4 regions of the Paenibacillus sp. P32E genome follow, and region 4 is predicted to be linked to each of the others. Evidence: predicted binding sites of a transcription regulator. Region 4 holds the regulator's gene; each other region holds the start of a gene.

Region 1 (3,368 bases), on a different contig from region 4:
TTACCGGAATTATTCCAAATATACTTGGCATCATGCAGATCGCAGGCAGTGTATATATGCTCTACCTTGCTTATCAGATCTATCGAATGGGGCGAGCGGACGCCACGCCGGTGCAGACAACCAGTTTTACCTCAGGCCTGCTGATGCAGTTTATCAATCCGAAAGTGCTGCTATTCACTCTAACTGTAATTCCCAGCTACGTGTTGCCCTATTATACTTCATCATCCGCTTCCTTTCTGTTTGTGCTGATGATTACAGTTATCGGATTTCTGGCGTTTGTGACCTGGGTCGTGTGCGGCGCTGTCTTCAGAAGATTGCTGCTGGAGCATCACCGGTTGATTAATACTCTAATGGCCTTGTTTATGTTATATTCTGCAGTAATGGTATCGGGAATTCTATAGCTTGGAGGTGAGCCGCGTGGAGAAATTCAACTATGCCAAATCAGCAGGTATCCTGGCTTTGTCGGCAAGTTTTACCGATTTCACTTACAAAAAGCATTGCCACGAGGAATATGCCATCGGCGTAACCCTGCGCGGCATACAGCAATATAATCTGGAGGGGAGCTATCAGGCCTCCCATAGAAATGGCGTCATGCTGTTCAACCGGGAACAGTATCATGACGGCAGCTCTTATGACAGGGAAGGCATTGACTATGTGATGCTGTACATCAAGCCGGACTTGTTCTCGGAGATCCTCGGCGGCCAAGAATTGCGCTTCTCCTCTCCCATTGTCTACGATGCAGAGTTAGCGTCGTGCATATTAAGACTGAGTTATGCCATACAGTCGGGCAAAGATGAAGTGCTGTGCAGCGAGCTGCTAATGAAAATAGCCGGTCTCGTCTCACAGACGCATTTCGATACGGGGCAGAGAACGAATAACAAGCTTGTCGAGCAAGCAAAAGAAAAAATGTATTTCAGCATAGATCACGTATTGAAGCTGGACGATCTTTGCCAGGAGTTTGGAATGTCCAAATACCAGTTCATCCGGGCATTCAAGAGCCATACCGGCATCTCACCATATCAATTCTTCCTGAACTGCAAAGTAGAGCATGCCAAGCAAGCCATCGAGCGGACCAAGGATGTCTATACCGCCGTCACCGAATGCGGATTTACGGATCTGACCCATCTCAACAGGCATTTCAAAAGTATGTTCGGCATTACGGCCTATGAATATAGGTCACAGCTGAATTGAGAGATTGACAGTCTTTTATTCCTGTTGCAAAAAAAGCCTGTAGATTCTGAACCCGGAATGGGTCAGCTCTACAGGCTTTTCAATAAGATTTTATAATAGCTATGATTTAGAAGCTCAATTATTTAACGGCTGTTTCGCCGGTAACTTTACCTTCAAGAACAGCACTTGTTTTCAGATCATCGCTTTTAAAGTACAGGTTGCCGTCAATTGTTGCTGTTTTATCCAGAGTAAATCCTTTGGCTTCTACATAAACGTCACCTTTGATCGTTCCGCCCTGCACTTTGAAGTTTTCACTTTGAACGGTAACCTTAGGAGCAGTCAGCGTGTAGCTGGCAGTGATCTTGTGGTCTGCATCCTGTGCGTACAGAGCCAGTTTGCGGTAGATAGCATTTTCTGCTTTGCCTTTATCATGGAATTCACCGGCAACAACCACATCGGTGTCAACAGTCAGGTCATTTAGAATCGCTACAATCCAGTTACCATCTGCACTAACGGCTTTGGTAAAGGCATCTGCCTGGTTAACGATGGATGCTGTGCTTTGTGCATCTGTAGTAGTTGCCGCGGCACTTGCAGCCGGTGATGCACTAGCCGCTTCATTTGCATTATTATTATTATTTCCACAACCCGACAACAACGCTGCCGCCACACCTGCAACCAATAATCCTTTTACTAGCTTCACAATAATTCCCCCTGTTTTTGGTATATTCATATTATATATTAAAATTTTAATAATAACAACGTGATTAATTTCACGAAATTGTGTCTATCACTTTTTATCAACAAAAAATTAAGATATTGGACGTATAGACGCTGATAGTCTAAGCCATTTCATCCAGCCTTACACATCTCAGATTTCTGGTCTTCAGCTGCAGCAATACTTCCTCCAAAGCCTGCAGCATATAATGCGGAGCATTGCCATCTGCCCCCAGCGTATCTCCGCTGTCATGCAGCACAATAATGGACCCGTCATGAATTCGGCTTAACAAGGTAGAGCGCAGAGAGGTTTGACATTTCTCCCGGCTCCAGTCATGTGCCATCAGCGACCACAGCACAATCCGGTACTGCTTCAGGCGCAAGAAGTCGAACATATTGATTAATCCCCAGGGAGGGCGGTAATGATCGGGTCTGGTGCCAACAATGGACTCCACAATATCTGCGGTCCGCTCCAGATGTCCGCGCCGGATGGTGCCGGGCAGCATCAGCCAATTGGAGGTATGTATATAATTGTGGATGCCAATCTGATGGCCTTCCCGGTCCATTCTCTTGATCAGCTCAGGATATCGTTCCGCTTGCGAACCAAGGACGAAAAAGGTGGCTTTTACTTTATGCTGTGCCAGAAGATCCAGCAATCTGGGGGTGTACTCCGGATGCGGCCCATCATCAAAGGTGAAAGCCACCTCCTTGGGAGACGTCCCCCGGCGCATGACGCCGTACCCGGCAAGCCGTGTAAGCAGACTGGGGACTAACATATATAGAATAAAGATGCTGATGATTCCAATAGTCAGATGTAAGAGCATAGTTCCTCCTTAAAGCGGATATGTATTTATCCCGATAGCTTCTGTTCGGGGGAAAAACGGTTTTTCATCGAAGAGCGCGAATGGATTAGCAGCATCGGAACCAGCTTTTCGGTGTGTTGACTGACTCTGTGCTTCCCTTCCGGGTGCAGTGCAGACAGCAGCAGGCGGAGATAAATCGTCGTCATCCGTCTGAACAATCCCGGCTGCATCGCCTGCTGCTCAAAGCCTAGACCATGCGTGATTCCCCGGTGCAGCAGCGTGATCCCCAGGAGCGCCTTGACCTGCTTGAACTCTGACTGCGATTCGAAGGCTTCATTAATCTGGAGCATCGATTGACGCAGCATTCTTGCCGTGCGCAGTGCAGCCCGGTCTGAACCTTCCGACTGAATCAGCTTCAGGATGCTGCCATTATCAAGGTGCAGCTCGCCTACCCATTCCCCATCATGAATCACCGTAGAATCCTCGCATACGATAGCCTGCCCTCTGTGTTTTTTGAGCATCACGCTGCAAATCCCAAAGTGTAAAGTCCCGGCCCCGCGAAAATGTGAACCCAGCGCAAATACCTTTTCCCATGCCATCCAGAGCGACTGCACCATATTTTTTCCAATTTTCAGTTCCAATTCATTCATCCTTCCTCCAACAACTAATAAAATCTATTTT
Region 2 (3,368 bases), on a different contig from region 4:
CTGGTCTCCCCATTCAATGACAAAAAAAGAGCAGGCTGCGGGTTGATTCATCCCCGCAGCTTGCTCCTTTGTATAGAAAATCATAATGACCAACAGTTGTCCCCGAAAGTTCCAACCCTTGAGTTGCTTAGCGCTTGTCCCGCCAGAAATTCAACGGCTCGACATCCTTCGTAATAATCTCGAACGTATAGCCTTCCTTCTTCAGCGACTCCAGCAGGCGCGGCAGTACTTTGAGTGTTGCTTTCTGGTCATGCATCAGGATCACCGGATTGGTTCTGGAGTGTTGCAGCTTATGCACCTGATTCATGACTGTTGTGTAGATGGTGGCACTATCTTCTTTGTACTTCCAGTCGTCCGAGTCCACATTCCAGTCCCACAGATGATAGCCTTGACCCAGCACTTTGTCTCTAAAGGTCTTGGTGAAATAAGGCTTGCTGCCGTATGGCGGACGAATCAGTGTTGTCCCTTTGCCAGTGATCTTCGTAAGGATAGCATTGTCCCCGTTCATTTCGGCAAGTGCAGCAGAGGCAGACGCATAGAACTTCTCTTTGCGGTGCGTCATGCCATGCAAGCCGAGACCACTTCCCATCTCCACAATCCGCTTCACCTGGGAAGGATAACGGTTCATATTGGGTCCAATCATGAAGAACGTTGCCTTGACATCATACTTGTCCAGGATGTCCAGCAGCTCTGATGTTGTCGCTGACGGTCCGTCATCAAAGGTCAGATACAAGGTAGTACCCGGCTTGGTTACAGGAGTTTTTGCAGGTTCTTCGGGGGTTACAGGCGGCGTCAGCTCGCTCTTGTATTTGCTTAAGAACCCTGCGTCATCCAAGGTTGCCGAGGCATCATAGACGCGCAGTAAATATTTCTCCGGTTCAAAGGAAATGATATATCCGAGGTAGGCGCTTATCTTCAGCGGAACCATCAATGTTCCATTCTGAAGAAATGTATCTGCCTTGGCAACCGTTCCATCCTGGAGCTTAGCTCCCCCATTATCCCCCAGCAGCCTGAGCGTTCGTCCCCCGCCGTCGACCTGAATGCCATCTGGAAGACCGGTGAGGGTCCACTTCAGTTCTGCCGCCAAAGCGCGGAGAGGAACATAATAGGTATCATTTTGGGATACGGCTGTGATACCGCTTAAGGTATCCCCTACCCCCAACTTCAGAGATTTGTTCACTCCCGTTGCACTTGCTGTTGTTTGAATGACACCGAAGCACAGGAATAAAGACATGAATAAGAGCATTATCTTTTTAGTAGCCACCGACACAATCTCCAATCTATGTATATTTATCTATTACTTTAGCATACATAGATATAACGTAAATTGAGAGATTGTAACCGCGAGCAGAAAAAGTTGTAACTGTTATGCTGTGATATATGACATATTGTCATTGTTTTCAGAAAGAACTCAAACTTAGTCGAATGCTGTCATAGTAAGCAAATCCCAATGAATTCGGGCCTTTTACGGCTTAAATATTTGTGACGAAAATAGTAACATTTGTGAAATTATGAACAAAATTTGAACATTCTTAAAATAACCTTAAGGCGCACCGTTACTGTGATCTTTATCATACGTTAAGGATGTTGTAACAAATTGATCACATATATTTAACTGAATGGACATTTTTAAGGACGATTATAGCTTTTATTACAAAATATGTATTTTGCATTATGGGTAAGTAGTTCTTACTATAGATACAGGTTAATGTTTGCCCGCTAAAGATCGGTGCATGAAAAGAACTATTGAAGGAAGGAGTTCTATATGAAAAAAAAGGGACCGTTATACGCTTTGTTTCTCAGCCTCATCCTCCTCCTGCCGGGATGCAGTTCACTCGCTGTTCTGAACCCGAAGGGGCCGTCTGCACGAACTTTATCTGACACCATCATCCTTTCTATTCTCGTGATGCTCGGTGTTCTGGCCGTTGTCTACATCTTATATATCTTCGTGCTGGTGAAATACCGGGCCAAGAAAAGCAATGAAGGATACATTCCGGAGCATGAGGAGGGCAACAAGGTGCTCGAAGCGATCTGGATTATTATCCCGATCATTATCGTGGCCTTCCTGTCCGTGGTGACAGTCAAAACGACTAGCGCTGTCGAGAAGCAGGCCGAAGATTACAAAGACCAGACTCCTCTCGTCATCTATGCTTCTTCTTCCAACTGGAAATGGCATTTCAGCTATCCAGAGGAAGGCATTGAAACCGTGAACTATGTCAATATGCCAGTGCACCGGGCAGTAGAGTTCAGAATGTACTCTTTCGGTACCATCACGAGCCTATGGATTCCACAGCTTGCCGGACAAAAGTATGCGATGAGCGACATGCTTACCACGCTTCATCTTTCCGCAGATACTGAAGGCTCATATATTGGCAAGAATGCCAACTTCAGCGGTAAAGGCTTCGCCCATATGGAATTCGAAGCGCTTGTCATGAGCAGCAAGGATTATGACAAGTGGGTGAAAGAGGTCAAGGAAACGGCTCCTAAGCTTACAGAAGAAGAATTCAAGGGCCTGCTCGCCACCGATTTTCTTGGACGTAAAACGTATTCTTCCACCCATCTGGAATTCAGCCCTCCTCCGGGAGACCACAGCGAGCATATGAGCGGTGAAGGCAAGGAGATGGATATGGATAACGGAAATATGGATCATCAGAACAATAAGGATATTCATCCTTCACCGGAGCCTTCGAGCCAGACCGAGTTCGACAGTAAACCGAATCCGGAAGTCGAACAGCCGCTGCCAAGCTCACCGGTAGATGAACAGACGCAAAACAGCAATTCGTAATGTACCGCTCGATGAAACAACCTGAAAGGAGCCACCCTAATGGATTTAGACAAATTTAAGGTTCACGGCGAACCCTTGATATACGGAGCCATGATCAGTATCGCACTTGCTACTATCGGGATTCTCGTCGGGCTTACCTATTTCAAAAAATGGGGCTACCTCTGGCGCGAATGGCTGACCACGGTCGACCATAAGAAAATCGGCGTCATGTATATCCTGGCCGCGCTGCTCATGCTGTTCCGCGGGGGCGTGGACGCGATGATGATGCGTCTGCAAACCGCAGCGCCGGAAATGAAGTTCCTCGACGCACAGCACTATAATGAGGTCTTTACTACCCACGGTCTGATCATGATCCTCTTCATGGCCATGCCGTTCATTATCGGTCTGATGAATGTTATCGTACCGCTGCAAATCGGCGCACGCGACGTAGCTTTCCCGCGTCTTAACGCCGTCAGCTTCTGGCTTTTCTTTATGGGGGCCATGCTGCTCAACATTTCCTTCGTCATCGGCGGATCGCCGGATGCCGGATGGTCGGCCTACTTCCCGCTGGCAAGTCTGGAGTTTAGTCCGACGGTCGGCAACA
Region 3 (3,368 bases), on a different contig from region 4:
TGTTTTCAGACGGTGCGAGAACTTCATGATCACTTCTTCGTTGTTGGAGTGGATGGCCGAGCTGTGGCCCATACCGCCAAATTCAACAATCTGTGCTGCGCGTTCGATACCCTGGTCTGCGTTTTTAACTTTGTAGCAAGCAAGAACCGGGCTCAATTTTTCAGCGGACAGCGGATATTTGGTGCCTACGCCTTCAAGCTCAGCTACCAGAATCTTCGTGCCGGCAGGAACTTGAATTCCGCACATTTCAGCAATTTTCACTGCGGATTGACCTACAATTGCAGGGTTTACTGCGCACTTTTCTACGTTCATTGCGCCGCTTGTCAGCTTGGCAGCTTCTTCTTTATTTACAAAGTAGCAACCGTTAGCGATCATTTTCTTCTTCACTTGGTCAAAGATTGCTTCTTCAATGATAACTGCTTGTTCGGAAGCGCAGATCATACCATTGTCGAATGTTTTGGAAAGGATAAGGTCGGTTACTGCCTGATCGATATCAGCACTCTTTTCAATGAAGGCAGGCACGTTACCAGGACCTACGCCAAGAGCTGGTTTACCGCAGCTGTAAGCTGCTTTTACCATTGCTGAACCGCCTGTTGCCAGGATCAGTGCAACGTCCGGATTGTTCATCAGTGCGTTTGTTTTGTCCATCGTAGGAAGCTCAATCCACTGAATGCAGTTTTCAGGAGCACCAGCTTTTACAGCTGCGTCATGGAGAATTTTGGCTGCTGCGGCGCTACACTCTTGCGCAGATGGATGGAAACCGAATATAATAGGGTTACGTGTCTTAGCGGCGATCAATGCTTTAAACATCGTAGTGGATGTTGGGTTGGTTACCGGTGTGATCCCCATAACGATCCCGACTGGTTCAGCAATCTTCTGGAAACTTTCGTATTGATTGTCTTCTACTACACCTACTGTTTTGTCATACTTAATGCCGTGCCAGATATATTCTGTTGCGAAGATGTTCTTCGTGATTTTGTCTTCATATACGCCGCGGCCTGTTTCTTCTACAGCCAGCTTTGCCAAGTACATATGCTTGTCGAGTCCTGCCAACGCCATTGCATGAACGATTGTGTTAACCTGCTCTTGATCCAGCTCCATGTAAGCTTCTTGAGCTTTCTTTGCTTTATCCACCAAAGTCTGAATATACTCTTCAGCGGTGGTTTGTTTCACTTGGGCGGCGACTTCGTTCTTAACTGCCATCTCCCTCGTCCTCCTGTCAATTTTTAGGTTGTTTTTCTCTACACACTTATCTTATCACATTCTGCCACGGGTTGTATAGTGAAATCTTTCACAAAGTATAAAGTTTTTTTTGATTTGTTTTCAAAGCGCTTTCATTCGATCATATTCCGGTATATATCCCATTTTATGTTTAAATTCTGCTTAATTTTTGTCGTTTATGAGAACGTGAATTTTTTCACTTGACATGCTTCACTATAAAAAACTTTTCTGATACTTTGCCTCTATTAGAATAACAAAAAAGACCAGGAAGTCTCCCGGCCTTTTAGTGATAGTACTATTTACATATATCCCCTTATTCCCCCTGCGCTACTCTACCTTAATCGTATCAAAGAATTTCTCCTGTACGGTCTTGGCTGCAGCGTCAAGCTGGGTTTTGGAATCTGTGCCTTTTTTGGAGAAGAGCTCCTGGATCACATTGGACATGGTTGCATAATAGTCCTGCGTATTATATTGTGCTTCAGGCTTTCCATCCAGCAATGCCATAATATCCGGGTTATATTGATAGACAATATCGTACTTGTCATAGACTGCTTTGGTTTTTTTGCCAAAATCAGAATCAGCGGCATAGTAGTCCAGAAGCGGCGGGATAAAGTATTTGCCGTCAGCTTTGCGTTGCTGCAGAATGGCATCCAGTGCCTCAAGACCTTTGTCAGAGAAGTAATCGAAAGTAATGTAGCGGAAAGCCATCTCCTGCTCATCTTTGGTAGCGTTCGGGTTGATGACCAGATAGTCGCCGCCGAGCACGCCCGTATGCTTACCGCCCTTTTCCGCAGCAGGCATTGGATAAGTAAGCACATCCTCCGGTTTCAACCCTCCCTGGTTCAGGGCTTGCTCAATCACACCGTCCGAACCGGCCATAACCATCGCTGTTCGCCCCTGCTGAAATGCGCCAACAGCGTCACCCCAGCCCAGTGCCCAGTCCTGAGGAATAGCGTTTGCTTCCCATCTCAGTTTCTTATAGAAGTCCAGCGCCTTCACACCCGCATCAGAGTTAAAGGTAGCCACAACCTTGCCACCGTCAATCTTCTGGATTTCTCCGCCGGCTTCGAACAGGAAGTTGGTCCAGTTCCAGCCTGCTTCATTACCTTTGCCCATTGGAGCAATACCAGAGATGCCTTTTTTAGGGTCAGCCACTCCTTTGGCGGTATTCAGCATGTCATCCCAGGTCCAGTCCATGGCCGGAACAGCCACGCCCTTGCCGTCGAGCATCTTCTTATTGATCATCGTAGTGGTGACATAGCCTTTCTGGGTGATGCCGTAGACCTTGCCGTCAATAATGAACTGGTTCTGCAGCACGGGATTGATCTGATCTTTGTACTCGTATTTATTCCAGAGATCGGTTATGTCTGCAACCCAGCCCTTTTCAACCAGAAATTTGGCTTCTGTTGCATACGTATTGAAGAAGGTCGGAGCTTCGTTCGCTGCCATTTTCACCCCGATTTCGCTTACGTTGTACTGCCAGTCGTCCTTGACGATCTCTACATTCGGATATTCCGCCTGGAACCTCTTGATCTTGTCATCCTCCTGGGCCCGTACCTCTGTCAGGTCCGGTGTAGGATAGTGGATCTTAATGGTGACTTTTCGCTGGGTAATATCATCTGCCGGTGCGTTGGTAGCTGCGCTGCTGTTGTCTGCGGCTTTGTCTGTTGCCGCCGGTGATGCTTCTCCACCATTGGTTCCCTTGGCGCTATTGTTGTTATTATTGCCGCCGCAGGCAGATAACAACGATCCTGTCACAAGCAGACAGGCCAGGACGCTGGAAAATTTACGCATTGAAACTCCCCTTTTCCATTCATAGTTAGCTTACAGATTCATCTTAAGAGAGAATTCGTTACCAAACGAGGTGTATTTATATTCCTTTCAGGTGCAGGTATACGATCTAAGCAGCTAGGCCCCGTCCTCTCCTACCCCTTGACTGCCGACAAAGACACACCGCGCATAATGAATTTCTGGAACACCAGGAACACCAGAATCGGCGGCAGAGAGACCAGAAAAAGAATTGCGAACTTGATATTGGTATTGAGCGCCTTAACGGCGATAACATATTTATAAATCGCTGTGGCGAGTGTGTATTTATCCTCAGAGTGCATGACAAGGGACGGCCAGAACCAGTCATTCCAGGCGGT
Region 4 (3,368 bases):
AGCAACCTCTCTGGCTGCACTGCGTTCGTTCCACTGGTCTTTCATCACATAAGCATAGAACTGGCTTAGTCCGAACAGAAGGAGCAGAACCAGGAGTATCCCCAGCAGAAGCCATTTTCTTCTTTTCTTCAAAGTTGCAGCTCCCTTTCCTCTGGATGCTTCATAGATCCTGTTCTTTTTACCGTTTCAGCAGGCTTTCAAAGGTTTCCTGTGCTTTGCGGCGGATTCGTTCCTCATCTAAAGTCAGGCACTGTCCATTCTTCACAACCTGCTTACCATTCACCCATACATGCTCGACATCCTTAGCACTCGCTGAATACACGGCATGGGAGAGCAGGTCTGTATGAGGCAGGAAGTGCGGCTGGTCAATATCCAGGGCAATGAAATCAGCCTTCATTCCCGGAGCCAGCCGGCCTGTGTTGTCCAGGAAAATCGACTGTGCGCCGTATTCGGTCGCCATCAGCAATGCTTCCGGTGCAGGTACTGCTGTTGGATCTCCGCTCACACCTTTGTGGATCAGAGCAGCCAGGCGCATCTCCTCGAACATATCCAGATTATTATTGCTTGCCGCACCGTCAGTGCCCAGCGATACCTTGACTCCTGCACGCAACAGCTCCGGTACCCGTGCTACACCGCTTGCGAGCTTCAAGTTACTGCCAGGATTATGGGATACCCCTACGTTGTAACGTGCTAGAATCTCTATTTCTTCATCATTCAAATGAACCCCGTGAGCCACGAGGGCCGGGCGCGTGAACATCCCCAGCTTCTCCAGATGCGCTACCGGACGCAGGCCGTAATCTGCGGCATTCTGCTCGACCTCCCGCCGGGTTTCGGACATGTGTGTATGCATAGGCAGGTTCAGATCATGGGCAGCCTGTACAAATTTCACGAAAAATTCAGGAGGACAGGTGTAAGGGGCATGCGGGGAAATCATCGTTGTGATCCTTCCATCCGCCTTTCCATGCCAATTCCGCGCAAAGGCTATCGCCTCCGCCAGCTTATGGTTCTGCACATCCTCAGGACAGAGGCCGATAACCCCGCGCATAAGCACGGCACGCATTCCCGACTGCTCTGAAACCTCAGCAACCCTGTCCATATGGTCATACATATCCAGGAAGGTGGTTGTGCCTCCCTTCAGCATTTCCAGTACAGACAAAGAGGTTCCCCAGTAGACATCGTCACTAGTGAATTTTTCTTCCATGGGCCACATCTTCTCCTGCAGCCAGTTCTGAAGAACCATGTCATCCCCATATCCGCGGAGCAGAGACATGGCGGTGTGGCCATGGGTGTTGACCAGACCCGGCATGAACAGCAGACGGCTGCCGTCAACGATCTGTGTCCCTTCTTCAATAACAGGTTTGACTTCTCCTATGTATGTGATGAGATCATTTTCTATAGTCATATAGCCGCTTAGAACCGGACTTTCCGTACCCGGAACCAGAAATCGCCCATTTACAATTACTGTCTTATTGCTGTTCATCTTCCACTTCGTCCTTTCCATCGTGCAAATAATAGGCCAGACTCTGCAAATCGGTAGTAAAATCAGCGGCGTGAATCCGGATGTTGGACGGCGTCTTCAAGATTACGGGTGCAAAATTAAGGATCGCCTCAATGCCTGAATCCACCAGAATATCTGCAACATTCTGTGCTTCACTATCCGGTACAGTGATAATACCGATGCGGATGCCCTGCTCGCGGATCGTGCTTCCCAGCTCTTCCATGGGCTGGACAATGAGTGAGTTGATTTTCTGCCCGACCTTGGGAGCATAGGAATCAAAAACAGCAGTGATTTTCATCGTGTCCTTCAAGTAAGCATTGTAATTTGAGAGAGCGTGGCCGAGATTACCTGCACCCACCAATGCCACGTTGATTTGCTGGTCAAGCTTCAAGATATGGCGGATTTTCTCAATCAGGTATGACACATCATAGCCAATACCTTTTCTGCCGAAATCCCCGAAATAGGCCAAATCCTTGCGGATTTGCGCCGGATTCAGATCCAGCTTTTGTCCCAGCTCCTGGGAAGATACGGTGGAGATTTCACGCTTCAGGAGATCATTCAGGAAGCGCAGGTACACTGGAAGTCTGCGTACCACGGCCTCCGATATTTTATCCGATTTCATATTTTCTCCTCCTAAAAGTTTTGTGAGCAATGCATCATAGTATTACTTCGTACAAAACTCACTTCGTAAGCATATGCCAAGTTTTGTGAGCATAAGTACAATCCATTCCCTGGTATCTCAGCACGAACCGGATACCAGGAGAACAGAGCTTCGTTGTTCCTTGACTATATTTGAAATGATTGCAGGTTAAGATACGCTGCCGTCTTCAAGCCATTCCGCAATTCGCGGAACCATCTGATCCGTCAGCATATGCTCCATTTTGGGTCCAGGCAGCGAGTAGAGGAAATACTTTCCGTAATAAGATTCGATAACCCTGGTATCATATACTATAACAATACCCCGGTCCTGGGCAGTACGCACCAGCCGGCCGAAACCCTGTTTGAAGCGGATAACCGCCTGGGGAACCGACAGCTTCATAAACGGGTTCTTTTTCTGTGCCTGAAGCAGCTCTGCCTTAGCCTCCGCAAGCGGATGGTTCGGTGGTTGAAAAGGCAGTCTGACAATGGCCAGACAGGTCAAAGCCTCGCCGGGAATATCCACACCTTCCCAGAAGCTGCTTGTTCCGAGCAATACAGAGGCGGAGCTGTCCTGAAAACGCCGGATCAGCTTACTCCGGCTGCCGCCTTCCACTCCCTGCCCCAGTACCGTAATGTCCTCGGAGACAAGCGCCTCCTTTAGAGGATCATAGACTTGGCGCAGCATTTTATAGGAAGTGAAGAGCACAAGCATCCGGCCCCGTGTAGCCACAGCAGCCTCCGCCAATGAATGCACCAGCTTATCGACAAAACGGGCATCGCCCACACTGCCTTTGACACTGGGGAAATCACGCGGTATGACCAGAAGTGCCTGTTCACGGTACTTAAACGGAGATGGGAGCAGTGCTGTCATCAGCCTTCCCTGTTCTGCAGACTCGCCCAGTCCCAGATTATCAATCATAAATTGAAAGGACTTATCTACGGACAAAGTAGCTGAAGTAAGGACTATGCTTTTCTTTTTATCAAAAAAGAGTTCCTTGAGCTGGGCACTGACATCGACTGGTACGGCATACAACTGCAGTGACTTCCCTCTATAGTTGCCGCTACCTTCCATCCAGTAGACGATATTCTCGTCATTCAGGTTCATGAAAAAACGCACTTGCTCACGGATGGAGGCCAAGTCCTTGAATAACCCCCCGATATCCGTTACCAGACTATCCGATGATGATTGGCTCTCCGATTCGCGCATTTCACTGAGCATCTTGTCGCCCTT

What was found. The regulator Rex, encoded in region 4, represses fermentation and respiration genes when NADH is low (regulators of the CRP and FNR family bind a similar motif). The targets are predictions, from matches to a motif close to TTGTGAAATATTTCACAA.
Region 1: A3848_RS26360 (polymer-forming cytoskeletal protein) is a predicted target of Rex. The motif match lies at 1,929-1,946, and genes of this name have one in related genera.
Region 2: qoxA (cytochrome aa3 quinol oxidase subunit II) is a predicted target of Rex. The motif match lies at 1,502-1,519, and genes of this name have one in related genera.
Region 3: adhE (bifunctional acetaldehyde-CoA/alcohol dehydrogenase) is a predicted target of Rex. The motif match lies at 1,280-1,297, and genes of this name have one in related genera.

The regions. Positions count from the first base shown of each region.
Region 1 covers NZ_LVYY01000057.1:38,988-42,355, reverse strand. The annotation lists gene A3848_RS26370 (LysE family translocator) at 1-401, shown strand, start outside; gene A3848_RS26365 (AraC family transcriptional regulator) at 418-1,191, shown strand; gene A3848_RS26360 (polymer-forming cytoskeletal protein) at 1,310-1,870, opposite strand; gene A3848_RS26355 (polysaccharide deacetylase family protein) at 2,010-2,708, opposite strand; gene A3848_RS26350 (YkoP family protein) at 2,735-3,337, opposite strand.
Region 2 covers NZ_LVYY01000001.1:218,476-221,843, reverse strand. The annotation lists gene A3848_RS00685 (polysaccharide deacetylase family protein) at 128-1,264, opposite strand; gene qoxA (cytochrome aa3 quinol oxidase subunit II) at 1,766-2,785, shown strand; gene qoxB (cytochrome aa3 quinol oxidase subunit I) at 2,825-3,368, shown strand, end outside.
Region 3 covers NZ_LVYY01000012.1:77,285-80,652, forward strand. The annotation lists gene adhE (bifunctional acetaldehyde-CoA/alcohol dehydrogenase) at 1-1,203, opposite strand, end outside; gene A3848_RS12755 (ABC transporter substrate-binding protein) at 1,549-3,015, opposite strand; gene A3848_RS12760 (carbohydrate ABC transporter permease) at 3,147-3,368, opposite strand, start outside.
Region 4 covers NZ_LVYY01000046.1:189,792-193,159, reverse strand. The annotation lists gene A3848_RS25530 (cell wall elongation regulator TseB-like domain-containing protein) at 1-132, opposite strand, end outside; gene A3848_RS25525 (amidohydrolase) at 179-1,480, opposite strand; gene A3848_RS25520 (redox-sensing transcriptional repressor Rex) at 1,467-2,120, opposite strand; gene dinG (ATP-dependent DNA helicase DinG) at 2,307-3,368, opposite strand, start outside.